DNA from 3 places in the Paenibacillus sp. EB106-04-04-XG159 genome. Region 3 is predicted to be linked to each of the others. Evidence: a T-box and tRNA genes for the amino acid it is inferred to sense, from the RefSeq annotation. Region 3 holds a T-box; the other regions hold tRNA genes.
The links. A T-box is a leader RNA that pairs with one kind of tRNA and senses whether it is charged. The one in region 3 lies ahead of argS (arginine--tRNA ligase), so its partner is inferred to be a tRNA-Arg.
Positions count from the first base shown of each region.

Region 1: it has a tRNA-Arg gene. The T-box ahead of argS (arginine--tRNA ligase) is inferred to sense a tRNA for this amino acid. The anticodon was not compared.
Region 2: it has a tRNA-Arg gene. The T-box ahead of argS (arginine--tRNA ligase) is inferred to sense a tRNA for this amino acid. The anticodon was not compared.

Region 1 is NZ_JBYTDY010000010.1:209,011-213,300, reverse strand. It holds gene AC3WTP_RS14300 (ABC transporter substrate-binding protein) at 1-595, shown strand, start outside; gene clpP (ATP-dependent Clp endopeptidase proteolytic subunit ClpP) at 1,457-2,047, opposite strand; tRNA gene AC3WTP_RS14290 (tRNA-Arg) at 2,317-2,391, opposite strand; gene AC3WTP_RS14285 (DMT family transporter) at 2,501-2,815, opposite strand; gene AC3WTP_RS14280 (DMT family transporter) at 2,818-3,138, opposite strand; gene AC3WTP_RS14275 (TetR/AcrR family transcriptional regulator) at 3,204-3,809, opposite strand; gene AC3WTP_RS14270 (sugar-binding transcriptional regulator) at 4,224-4,290, shown strand, end outside.
Region 2 is NZ_JBYTDY010000004.1:283,195-287,484, reverse strand. It holds gene tig (trigger factor) at 1-125, opposite strand, end outside; gene AC3WTP_RS07240 (hypothetical protein) at 315-1,256, opposite strand; tRNA gene AC3WTP_RS07235 (tRNA-Arg) at 1,530-1,606, shown strand; gene AC3WTP_RS07230 (bZIP transcription factor) at 2,326-3,018, opposite strand; gene AC3WTP_RS07225 (serine hydrolase domain-containing protein) at 3,728-4,290, shown strand, end outside.
Region 3 is NZ_JBYTDY010000016.1:92,046-96,335, forward strand. It holds gene argS (arginine--tRNA ligase) at 216-1,925, opposite strand; T-box leader at 1,986-2,261, opposite strand; gene AC3WTP_RS18300 (DegV family protein) at 2,401-3,267, shown strand; gene AC3WTP_RS18305 (HAD family hydrolase) at 3,754-4,290, opposite strand, start outside.

The DNA.
Region 1 (4,290 bases), on a different contig from region 3:
GGCTGATCTGTGGGATGAAAAATATAAAGGTAAAGTGCTGCTTCTAGACGACAACCGTGAAATCATCGGTATGGCGCTGAAGAAAGCAGGCAAGTCTAACAGCTCCAACAGCGAAGAGGATATTCTAGCTGCTGTAGAAGATCTGAAGAAGCTTGTGCCTAACGTGCTTGCGTTCGATACGGACAGCATCAAGCAGAAGATGATGCAGGAAGAGGGCTGGATCGGCACTGTGTGGTCCGGTGATGCGGCATTTATCGCTGCTGAGAATCCAGATGTGAAGTTCGTTGTGCCTAAAGAGGGCGCTACGATCTGGTCGGACAACTACGCGATTCCAAAGGGCGCGAAGAACAAAGACCTTGCTGAGAAGTTCATCAATTTCATGCTGGACCCAGAGAACAGCGCGAAGAACTACGAAGCGATCGGATACAGCAACCCTGTAACGGAAGCGAAGAAGTATCAAAGTGAAAAATACAATAGCAACACAATGATTAACTTGTCTGAGGAAGAGCTCTCCCGCACGGAGTGGCTCCTTGACGTAGGTGACAAGATTCAATTGTACGACCGTCTCTGGACCGAGTTGAAGAGCGGACGTTAAGCCTTAATCATACGTGAAGCGAATAAATAATCCCTTGCTTAGAGCCTGGTCATGAGGTTCTGGACAAGGGATTTTTGTTTTTTGCTACTTATAGCTTGTCAGTCTTTATGAAATTTTAAGGTTCAATTCAGTTTGATTTAATGTAAGGGCGTTATTCTAATAGTGGACCGAATGACAGATGACGATTTTCAAGGGAGGGTTGCCGCGCTAGTTCATATCCTTGAGTAGTGGGATTTGATCCGATGATCAAGGGATCCGTTTTATCTTTCTCATGGTTTACAGTTTACCCCTAGAACATATATTGACCGCATCGTCTCGTGAAACGATGCGGTCCTTTTTTTTTGTATTGGTTATGTTTGATCAACAATGTTGTATCAAGTACAACATAATGAGCTGTTCATGATCTAATCCCATCGTATTGTTGTACAGAATACAACAATGTCTAGCAATTAAGCATGAGATGAGGGGATTGAGGGTATTTTGTTGTATAACGTACAACAATATTCCTATTATCGTGGATCATTGTAAGTATTGTTGTATTCCGTACAACATTAATTGTTAGTCCTGCAATTCACTGAGATGACGGTGGAGGTACGGCTTCGGGATGATAATACGGCATTTGTAAATGAGCTTAGTAAAATAGAAGGCGTGCAGGACGTGTCCTTAGTCAATTATTCTGGGGATTATGCGCAATAACTGAATGACGAAAAAGCAAAGGGTTGTCCCTAAAGTCATGAAAATGACTTAGGGACAACCCTTGTGTTAACTAGGGGGAGCCGCTGCTATGAAAAATCCCTCCTGAGTATAACGGTTTGGAGTTAATTCCAAACTATACACTTAAGAGGGATCATATCAAGCTAACTAAATCTGCATCGTCTTTTCCAGCACTTTATCAACAAGACCATAGGCTTGCGCTTCATATGCTGTCATAAAGTTGTCGCGGTCTGTATCTTTCTCAATACGCTCCAACGGCTGACCTGTGCGCTCGGACAAGATCTGGTTCAACTTATCGCGCATCTTCAGGATGCGGCGAGCGCGAATCTCGATGTCGCTTGCTTGACCTTCTGCTCCGCCAAGCGGCTGATGAATCATAACTTCGCTGTTAGGCAGCGCGAAACGCTTGCCCTTCGCGCCGGCATTCAGCAGGAACGCGCCCATCGAAGCAGCCATACCGACACAGATCGTAGAAACGTCTGGTTTAATGTGCTGCATCGTATCGAATATCGCCATGCCCGCTGTAATTGAGCCGCCAGGGCTGTTAATGTAAAGATGAATGTCCTTCTCCGGGTCATCTGCTGCTAAGAACAGAAGCTGAGCAATGATGGAGTTAGCTACTACATCGTTGACCGGTGTTCCCAAGAAGATGATGCGATCCTTTAATAGACGAGAATAAATATCGTAGGCACGTTCGCCGCGATTCGTCTGTTCGACAACCATAGGTATTACACTCACGAATACCCCTCCTCAGCTTCAATATAAACCATTAATGTGACCCTTAAACGGTTGAACATTAGAAACATTTCCTCTAAGAGCCATAATCCTATAATAACGAAAATGAAGGTAAAAGTCAAAGATAGTCAAACTCTAGTTTGTCCTTAAAAATGAAAAAAACACCTCTAATCTTCTCCCTATGCGTGAGGAGAGGATCGAGATGCTTTCGATCATAGTAGCCTTCAATATTCATACGTTAACTTCATTATCAGGCATCAACGAGAATGGTATGGCGCGCCCGCAAGGAATCGAACCTTGATCTCAGGCTCCGGAGGCCTACGTCATATCCATTGGACCACGGGCGCTTACAACATCCTTCTTACAAAAATGATGCATTTTTAATTATAGTGGAATCATGCTAAAAGTGCAACCGTTAACTTTTTATGGAAGGATGCCATTAATGAAGTGTATTCTTTATGTCGTTAACTTGAGTCCGATAATGCCCGTTACGATACAGAGCAGAAACATGATCTGAGTGCGGTTGTATTTCTCCTTGAACCAGAACATGCTTACTAATGTAATGCCGACTGCACCGACTCCAGCCCATACCGCATAAGCGACGCCTGCAGGAATAACCAGCATGGCCTGCGTAAGGCAGAAGAAGGATAGAACAAGACCCAGAGTCATCACGATCAACGGCGTCTTTCTCTTGAATCCATCTATATATTTCATGGCGATAACGGATATGATTTCTTCAAGACCTGCGAGAATTAATAAGAACCATTCCATAATTAAGCTTCCTCCTTATCCTTTGTTGACAGCTTCATGCCAATGATGCCGATAAGCAGAAGAATCAAGAAAGCGATCTGAGGTAGGGAATAAGGCTCCCCGAGCATGACACCCATAACATAGGTGCCTATCGTACCAATCCCGACGAACACCGTGTACGCGATCGCGACAGGCAGCTTCTTATAAGTCTGAATCAGCAAGACATAGCTGATGGTGATCAATGCGAATATTCCAACCCATTCCATGGGTGTTGAAGCGTACTTTAGCCCTGTTGCCCATACAATCTCAAGCGCTGCGGCTATAAGAACTAGAATCCAAGCCAAAATCATCTTCCTCCATTCATGTTGTTTCACTAGTCTGCAGCGGATGAAGATTAAAAACGATAAACTTATACGGTTCGAATCACGCCTAACGAACGTTCCATTGCTTGCAGCAGTGTTTCCTTAATGATGTTAATGTCCTCTTTTGATTTACCTTGAGGGATGTCTACAAAATGTGCAGTCTCTGCCGAAACCTCTACCATGTTGATGAGCATGCGCACCATATAAGGAATAGGGTAGTTTACTTCAATTTCCCCTTGGTCCAACGCTTGCTGAACTTGTTCTCGGAACCAGGTGTAGTACGGTTCATAGATCTCCTCCCATCGTGGGAAGGAATGATGATAAGCGAGTCCGGAATAGCACAGCAAGATAACTTCCTTAAAGACCGCGTTCATCTCAAAGGTTGCATTTATAACCGCACGCAGCTTGTCCGACAACTTGGATAACCCAGCAGTGTCTTGCTGGATGCGGCTGAGCAGCTGCTGCAGGATATGGTCTGCTATGGCGGGAACGAGATCATTCTTTGTTGGGAAATAGAGATAGAATGTCCCTTGCGCTAATCCCGCGCGTTTGACGATACCGCTGACAGACGTTTGTTGAAACCCTCTTTCCATAATGAGCGACAGGGATGCTTGAAGCAGCGCTTCTCGTTTCACTTCTTGTTTAGGTTTCAATAAACAGTTCCCCCTCAAAAATGACTGACAGTCATTCATTTATATTCTAAGTCTATGCTTCTTACACGGTGATGTCAATTTCGGTTAATCATGACTAATCACGGTTAATCTTGATTATCGGTGATAGGCAAACCATACGGATGGATTTCCTCCGACATGCGCCTGCTTCCTTCATTAAATTTTCACAAGTTAAGGGTGGGTATGCACATTCCACATGCCAGCGGGATAACCCTGGAATCCCTTGTTGCAGCAGGGATGAATAAGTTTGGAGCTAATAGCCCATTCTAGATGCGGGATACTTGCAACTTGAAGGAAATTTAGGTAGAATAGTGGTGGGACATAAAATGTGACAGAGGGACATTTTGAGTCCAGTCATCATCTACACAGTTTCTGGGAGTGCAGGAGTGGAGAGAATTGCGTGAATGGTTAGAGATAAATAAACGTCTGCTGCCCGACCTATTGGAACTGTTAAAGAAACGCT
Region 2 (4,290 bases), on a different contig from region 3:
GGAACGTTCGCACGTTTTTGAACTTTCTTAAACGCTTGATCCAACGCTTCCGTTACGCGCTCCGCATTGACTTCTACTTCCAGAACCCCAAGGTTCTTCTCTATTTTTTCCCAGGTTGCTTTCATTTTATGCCTTCCCCTCCAAAAAGATCGCATGGCTCGAGTGTACCCTTGCACGTTCGAATAACCACTATATTATATCGAACAATAAATAGTTTTTCAAGGCAAGTCCTTCTACCACTGATTTCGCACACATAAACTGTACGAATAGTACCTACTCATATATACGCATAATGATCGGATCGTACTATAGTTTCAGCGCGCCTTCATCAATTTCTTCAACGCCTGATCATAACGCATTCTTTGCTCGTCGCTGACCGCGTACATGCGCTTCACCTCAGTCTCTTCCTCTTCCAGATGAAGGAATCCAGCGACTAGTTTGTGCAGTGCGGCAGCCCAAACATTCGTATCCGAATTATCATTGTCCTGCAATTGATCATACAACACTGAGCCGTAGATGGCTCTTAGAAATTGTTGCCACATCTCCTCAGCAAAATAGGCTAAAGAAGGTTCTCGCAGGGCTGCCACATCATGGACATATTGAGCGGGCAATCGCAGTTTGTCTGGAAATGAGGCATAGTCCATCGGAGTGCGCTCTATATGAACGACAATCTGCTCACCTGTCCGCCAGAACGTAACCGCACCAGTCGCTCCTCTTCGCTTGAGTATCTGCAGCAAACCAAATTGTACGAGCGGGTGAAGCGTCTCTCTCTCCATTAAGAATATAAGGTCATCATTCAGATCCTCATCATCGACGTTAGCCAGTTGCTCCAGCACCAGCCATTTGCGTTCATCTAATGTAATATCCTTGAGTGAATCCAATAAGCGACGAACATATTGGTCGTCCGTTCGCAGCTTCTTAGCGACTTGAGCTTGCAAGAGCTTCTCCTCAGATTCTTCCTCAAGCTCTGTCTCATCCTGCTCCATATGTGTGGTATGTGCCTGCGCTTCACTCCGATTCCTTAGTTCCGGAAACACCATTTGAAGCCAATCATACAACGCACTCCATTCACTGCGAGTATCTTCCTCTTCCCCATCGAATTGCAGCAAAAATTCCAGAAGCTCCGCGGCTTCAGCATATCGTTCCGATTCGAGGAGTCGCGTCAATTCTACCTGATAATACTGATACGTTTTGGGAAATAAGACAACATTATGTTTTCGGGCATGCTCTTCTTCTCTGTCTGTAATAAGTAACACCTGCCTTTACTTGGAAGTTGCTTTTACTTGTTATGTATTGTATTTATTGAAGATAGCCCGTCACTTCTTATAGTGACCATTCCTTCATAAAATAACGCCGTATTCCTGCATTATACCATAATCTGCTTGACTTCTGCTGAGACGCAAACATACGTACTTACCATCACTTTACCCATTTCCCACAATATGAAAAACAATAAATTATTCAATTTCTATTGCACAACAACTGTAATTTTGATAAGATCATAAATGTTCTTCAAAAAAAGCTCATATGTCCCAGTAGCTCAGCTGGATAGAGCAACGGCCTTCTAAGCCGTCGGTCGGGGGTTCGAATCCCTCCTGGGACGCCATACTTAATTACACAAGACCCCGACATGTCGGGGTTTTTTTTGTTGTCTAAAGAGATATTTTAAGTTGAACATTAGTACAAAAGGTATTCCAATCCACCAAGTATAATCACTGTAGCGCTTCATCGCGCGCAAGATAACTTGGTTTTTCCCCGTTACAGCGTGCGGTGTACGCAGAGCTGACACGTTAACGAGGAAAATCCGCTTACGTCTACGCAGCAATATACATCGAGCCTGTCGCATGCAAAGTAAAGCATCGGGGTTATTTTAATAGCGGCATACTGTTTACACCCGTTTTTGAATCGTTTATTACATATAAATGGGGCTGTCCCTAAAGTGGATTTTTTCTACCTAAGGAGCCGGGAGCGGACACACGAGCCGCTATTTGCAGCAAACACCACTAATTCGCCATACTAGCGGACCGTAGAGCCGTTATTTGACCCGAATAAGCAGTTTAGTGCTGGTTTTGAAGCAAATAGCGTCATCTGTGTCCGCAATCCCTCAAAAAATACCCCGAAATCATGAAATAGCGGCCCCTGTGTCCGTTCAAGCGCAGGTCATACGGCCTTTCTGTCACTGAATGTGCTATCGGACAAAAAAACGCTGATCCAGTTCACAGTCTCATCGACTAGATAAGCAGTTTCTTATTGGTGTAGAAACAAAGAAGGGTTGACCCAAAAGACATGAGAAAAATGACTTTTAGGACAACCCTTTTTTCCATACTATCTTATTTTATATTGATATTCTTTGCCTTCGATGGTTAATAGTGCAGTAATGCTTTTATCAGATGTCTCAACTTCTTTAGGGACTTCCGCCAAGAATATTAACGTCCCCTTTTTTAAGGGCTCAATGCTGGTGATATTCGTATAAGTAAAATCTTCCCCTCCTCGATCCTCGATTGTAGAGAACATACTATACTCATACTTGTCATCGTACTTAATCTTACAATCTAAGAATGAATCTGCTCTCTCTCCTGAGCTGCCAAGATTTTTTACTTCTATCGTTATTGCTAAATAAGTGGAGTCAGCCTCTTTTGATTCATAATACGTATAGAAGCTACCTGGTTTAGATGGTTCTATTTTCTTCCCGAATTTTGTATTAGTAATGGTATATTCGGCAACACCGTCAATTATCAATGCTTCATTCTTATTCATTGCCAGTTTCTCATCTTTTTGTTCTGTTTCTGCAGAACTAGGAGCGGCAGAAGTTGATTCCGAATTACTGTTAGAATTACTCTTTAGTTGATCAGTAAGTTTCTGATTCTCCTTCTTTAAATTTTCTATCTCAGTTTTTAGTTTTGCTATTTCTTCATTATTATTTGGATTGCTCGCGCTATCACCAGAAGAACATGCTGACACAAGTATTAGAGATGTAAGTATTAATACAAATAATATCTTTTTCTTTTTCTTTTTCATTTTTATCCCCCTCGATGGCTTCTTGCTCATCCACGACGACACGATACGATGCTTTCCGCTTGCTATATGGATTCGTGAGTCATTGTTTTCAGTGTGTATTATCGCATATATAGGAATCTTCGAGAAGTGAATTTTTACATAATAAGACATAAAACGTGTAATTAATTCGACATATCATAGGAGGTCTGACTCGTTCATCTTTACATGTATCGGTAGTAAACGGTCGGTCTACGTCAGAATCATCATCAACATACCAAAAAGTTTCCGATCCCTACGCATTGTGACAGCGGTGCAGAATATATCGATAAATTCACATCGGATCACAACGCCGATAACACGAAAAAGCCCCGCCATCATAACGATGACGAGAAGTTGAGCTGCGTTGTTAACAGAGTATCTTTCGCGGTCTACTACCGTTCATATCCTCGCTTGATAATAACGAATAACTCGTCTGAATGCTCGTTATAAGCACCCGTAAGGTGTATTATTTGTTTGGGAATTAGTAGTTTGAGTTGTTTAGTGAATATTTTGATTCCCCTAATGGCGTCCCAGGAGAGATTCGAACTCCCGACCGACGGCTTAAAAGTTCGCTTGTATGCGGCCAACGGTTTCTCTTAAAGTCTCCCAAGCGTGGATATATATTCAATTATCGTTCGTGATAAGATAGTAGAGTAAATGTTGTAAAAACAGATTGTTGGAGGGGAAACCTTTGGATAAACGTTTAGAGCAATATTTAAATGAGTGTGAGAGCAAGTTTCCGGTGGGTGGAGCAATTGTAATTTCTAAAAATAGTAATGTAATATACGCCAAAGGGTTTGGCAAAGCACGTTTAGGGGAGGATGCAATAGATTTTACGCCCGATACATTGGTTAGTATTCAAAGTGTATCAAAGAGTTTTGCAGCAGCATCTATTATGAAATTAGTTGAGGACAATCTTGTATCGTTAGATGCTCCTCTTGTTGACTATCTTCCTTACTTTCAAACAATGGATAAAAGCATTAGCGATCAGATTACTGTTAAGCAGTTGTTGTCGCATACAACAGGGCTCCCGGGAGATCTAGCGATTGGTAATCTAATTACTCCTAATAGGCAGGAGTTTACCGCATTCGATACCTTGAAAAGTCAGTTTGGGATTACGGATGACGATCTCGAGAGAATCCATACTCCTGAAGATGTGACCAGGTATTTAAGAAATGTCACATTAGAACGTGAACCGGGCACGAAGTGGAGTTATTGTACGGATGGCTACATTGTCGTTGCAGATTTATTTGA
Region 3 (4,290 bases):
GACCGTGGATCCGCTATTCGAGCAAAATCCGCCTGAAATGGGGCGTCAGCTTACGAATAGCGTCTCCTGTGTCCGCGAGGCACAGCGTAAACCGCTCAATTGCTGATATAACGGCTCTACGGTCCGCTACGCTATTCGTATCGCTCCGTCCAACCGTTTATCGTCGGAAGCACATTAGCATCATTTTCACACGAATTGCATACGACTATTGCCGCTTATACTTCCTTAGGTGCCGCCACTCCTAAGAGATGGAGCCCCTGCTTCAACAGATCAGCGGCAGCTTTCACTAAGCCCAGCTTGACATCACGTTCTCTTGACTCCAGGTTCATAATTCTCTCCTGGTGATAGAAGCGGTTAAACGTCTTAGCCACCTCCAGCAGCATTCGCGCCACAATCGACGGCTCGTTTACGCGCAGCGCCTCTGTTAACGTGCTCTCATAGGTGCACAGCAGCTTCAAGCATGCCCATGCCTCTGAACCGTTCAGATACTTACCATCTACTTCTTGGAAACCTGCATCGATCGAGTTATCGCTCCATCCCGCCTTCTCCAGCAAACGGCTTGCTCTTGCATACGTATATTGCACATAAGCTCCCGTCTCACCCTCAAAACGCAGCGCTTCATCCAGATTGAAATCAACAGTCAGCATTCGATTATTCTTCAGATCGCCGAACACGATAGCTCCTACACCAACCGCCTCCGCTACTGCTCTCGGATCGCTTGCATCCGGTCGGTTCGCTTGCACGATGTCGAGCGATTTGTTCACGGCTTCGTCCAGCACTTCGTTTAAGAATACGACCTGCCCGCGGCGAGTAGACATCTTCTTGCCATTCATCGTCATCAGTCCAAATGGAATGTGCTCGCATGATGAAGCCCACTCATAGCCCATCTTGCGCAGCACTGCAAATACTTGCTTGAAGTGCAACTGCTGTTCGGCACCTACGACGTACAGCAGCTTATCTGCTTTCAGCACTTCCTTGCGGTATATTGCGGTCGCCAGATCGCGAGTCGGATAGATCGTCGTTCCGTCCGACTTCAAGATAAGACAAGGAGGCAAGCCTTCATCATCAAGGCGCACAACCATTGCTCCGTCACTTTCCTCCAGCAAGCCGCACTCCTCCAGGCGTTGCACTACAGCCTGCATCTTATCGTTATAGAAGCTTTCGCCAAGCACGTGATCGAACTTAACCTGGAGACGATCATATACACGATTGAACTCAACCATGCTCTCATCCACAAAATAGCGCCACAAGCGCAGCGTCTCCTCATCCCCTTGCTCTAGCTTGCGGAACCATTCGCGAGCTTCTGTTTCCAGCTCCGGGGTCTGTTCCGCTTCTTCATGAAAGCGTACATACAGCTGCAAGCTTTCCGTTATCGGCGATTGATGCAGCGCTTCGTCATCTCCCCAATGCTTATAAGCCGCTATCAGCTTGCCGAACTGTGTGCCCCAGTCGCCAAGGTGATTGATGCTGATCGGATCATATCCTACCGCGCGGTACAGGTTCATCAGCGCGTTGCCGATCATCGTCGAGCGCAGATGCCCGATTCCGAACGGCTTCGCAATGTTCGGAGCCGACATATCGATCACTACTCGCTGACCTTGACCGATGGCCAGCTTGCCGAATGTCGGCGATAGCGCTCGATTCAGCAAGGCTGCGCTATGCCTGGCGGGATCAAACTTCAAGTTCACATACCCGCCAGCGGCTTCGATATGGATCCCTTGCAAGCTGCCTGCCGCTTGAAGCCGTTCCGCAAGCTCTTTCGCTAGAATTGGCGGAGCTTGTCGTTTCACCTTCGCCAATGCGAAGCAAGGAAACGCCAAGTCGCCCATTTCCGCCTTCGGCGGCTGCTCGAGCAGAGCCTCAATCTCTGCTGTTGATAATTGAACTTGCGTCTGAAGTAACTTCGCCGCTGTATGCTGCAGCATATTAATTCCTCCTCTTATTTGCTATCCATGATCATAAAGACACAAAAAGCCCCCGTCTCATAAAGAGACGGAGGCTGGTATCCGCGGTGCCACTCTTGTTGAATGTTCTCATTCATATGCTTCTGCTGGAGAACATTCCGCTTCATCTGGTAACGGCTAGTCCGGACTCCTCTATATAACCATTTGCATAACCATTCGCATTACCAATAGCTGTGCCAGGTCCTTCAAGGAATCAACTTCCGGGTCCGGTTCCTTCACGCATCCGCACCGGCTTCCACCACCCCGGCTCGCTGTTGACGGCTAATCGCAAAGTACTCTCCCGTTCATCGTATGTTGCGTATATAAATTTCCATTATTATATCTTGCACACTGCGCAATTGCAACTTTCTCTCATAAAATTCTAATCTAATCATACTTCAAGTTTCATCGTTCATGGTATGATAGAGATAAATTCGATGCAAGGAGAGAATAAGTCATGAAAGTACGCATTATTACAGACAGCGCCATAGATCTTCCCATGTCTGAGATACAAGAATTAGGACTGACTGTTCTGCCTCTGATGGTGAGCATTAATGGAGAAGAGTACGAAGATGGCGTCACACTCCAGGCGAAAACGATGTTTGATGGCATGCGTAATGGAAATATATACAAGACTTCTCAAGTTCCAATTGAGAAATACCAACATACGTTTCAATCATCCGCTGAACAAGGTGAAGAAGTCATTTATATAGCCTTTTCTTCCGAATTGTCAGGTACATATGGATCTTCACTAATGGTATTGGATATCGTTCGTGAAGACTATCCTTCATTCGCCTGCGATATCATCAATTCAAAATGCGCTTCAATCGGCTACGGGCTTGTCGTACGCCAAGCTGCCTTATGGGCGAAGGCTGGCATGAAGCGCGAAGAGCTTGTTCACAAGATTTCTGAATTAGCGCTCAACATGGAACATGTCTTTACCGTAGACGATCTTGAATATTTATACCGCGGCGGCCGCGTCAGCAAAACTTCCGCTGTGATCGGCGGTCTCTTGAATATCAAGCCTGTACTGGACGTTGAGGACGGCAAGCTCATTCCGATCGAAAAGGTACGCGGACGCAAGAAATCGATTCAGCGGCTTGCTGAATTGTTCGGCGAACGCGGAAACGCTGCGGATACGGAACAGCTTATCGGTATCTCGCATGGCGACGATCTCGAAGCAGTCGAGGCCTTGAAGTCGCTCTTAATTGAAAAGTACGGTATGAAACACTTTATCGTGAGCTCGATTGGCTGTGCAATCGGCGCGCATTCCGGCCCGGGCACACTGGCGTTGTTTTTCATCAAAAAAGGATATCAAGACTAGTTGGCTAGAGATCGATCATCTTATGAAATACGCAAAAGAACCTTCAATACCACGTAAAGTGGCGCCGAAGGTTCTTTTATTTATCGTATATGCTTCACTAGGAGATACTATTTTCGCCTCTGGCTGGGTAGTTCGAAGGCTGAGACGTTATTTTCCGACGTCTCGGCCTTTTTTTGAGGCGTTTTTGCGTCTGAGACGTTGATTTTCGACGTCTCGGAGCTATTTCACGCCTCGAGCTGGGCAGTTCGAAGGCTGAGACGTCATTTTCCGACGTCTCAGCCTTTTTTCGAGGCGTTTTTGCGTCTGAGACGTTGATTTTCGACGTCTCGGGACTATTTCACGCCTCGGCAGGGCATTCCAGAGGCTGAGACGTCATTTTCCGACGTCTCAGCCTTTTTTCGAGGCCTATTTGCGTCTGAGACGTTGATTTTCGACGTCTCGGGACTATTTCACGCCTCGGAAGGCATTCCAGAGGCTGCCTTATGATTAGGCGCTTGCCTCATCATAAAGCTTCAGAATGTCAGTAAACTCGCGAATGCGAACATCCGCATCCTTCAGTTCATCAGAATCACCGAATTCAGCATACGCGCAGCCAATCACCTTCAAACCATTTTTCTTGCCGGCTTCTACATCAGATGACCGATCGCCAACCATCCACGCCGACTCAATGTGATGCTCGTCCAGCACCAGTCGAACCAGATCAACCTTCGAGGCTGTCTGACGCCCGCCTGCACTGTAGAGCTCGTCGAACAATGGCAGAATGCCATGAGCTTCTGAGACACCTTGAATATATGGCTCCAAGCCGTTGCTCGCAACGAACAGCCTGACTCCACGTTTACGCAGCTCAGTCAGCACCTCAACAACACCCGGATATAGCTCGGACCCAGGCTCCCGCAAGCCAGCCAGCTCTTCTTCAACTAACAATTCATCAGCGCGAGCGCGTGCAGCATCTGTTGCATCTGGAATAACTCTCTTCCATATCTCGTCAAGCAGCATCCCCAGTGAGCCAAGCATCAGTTCCAC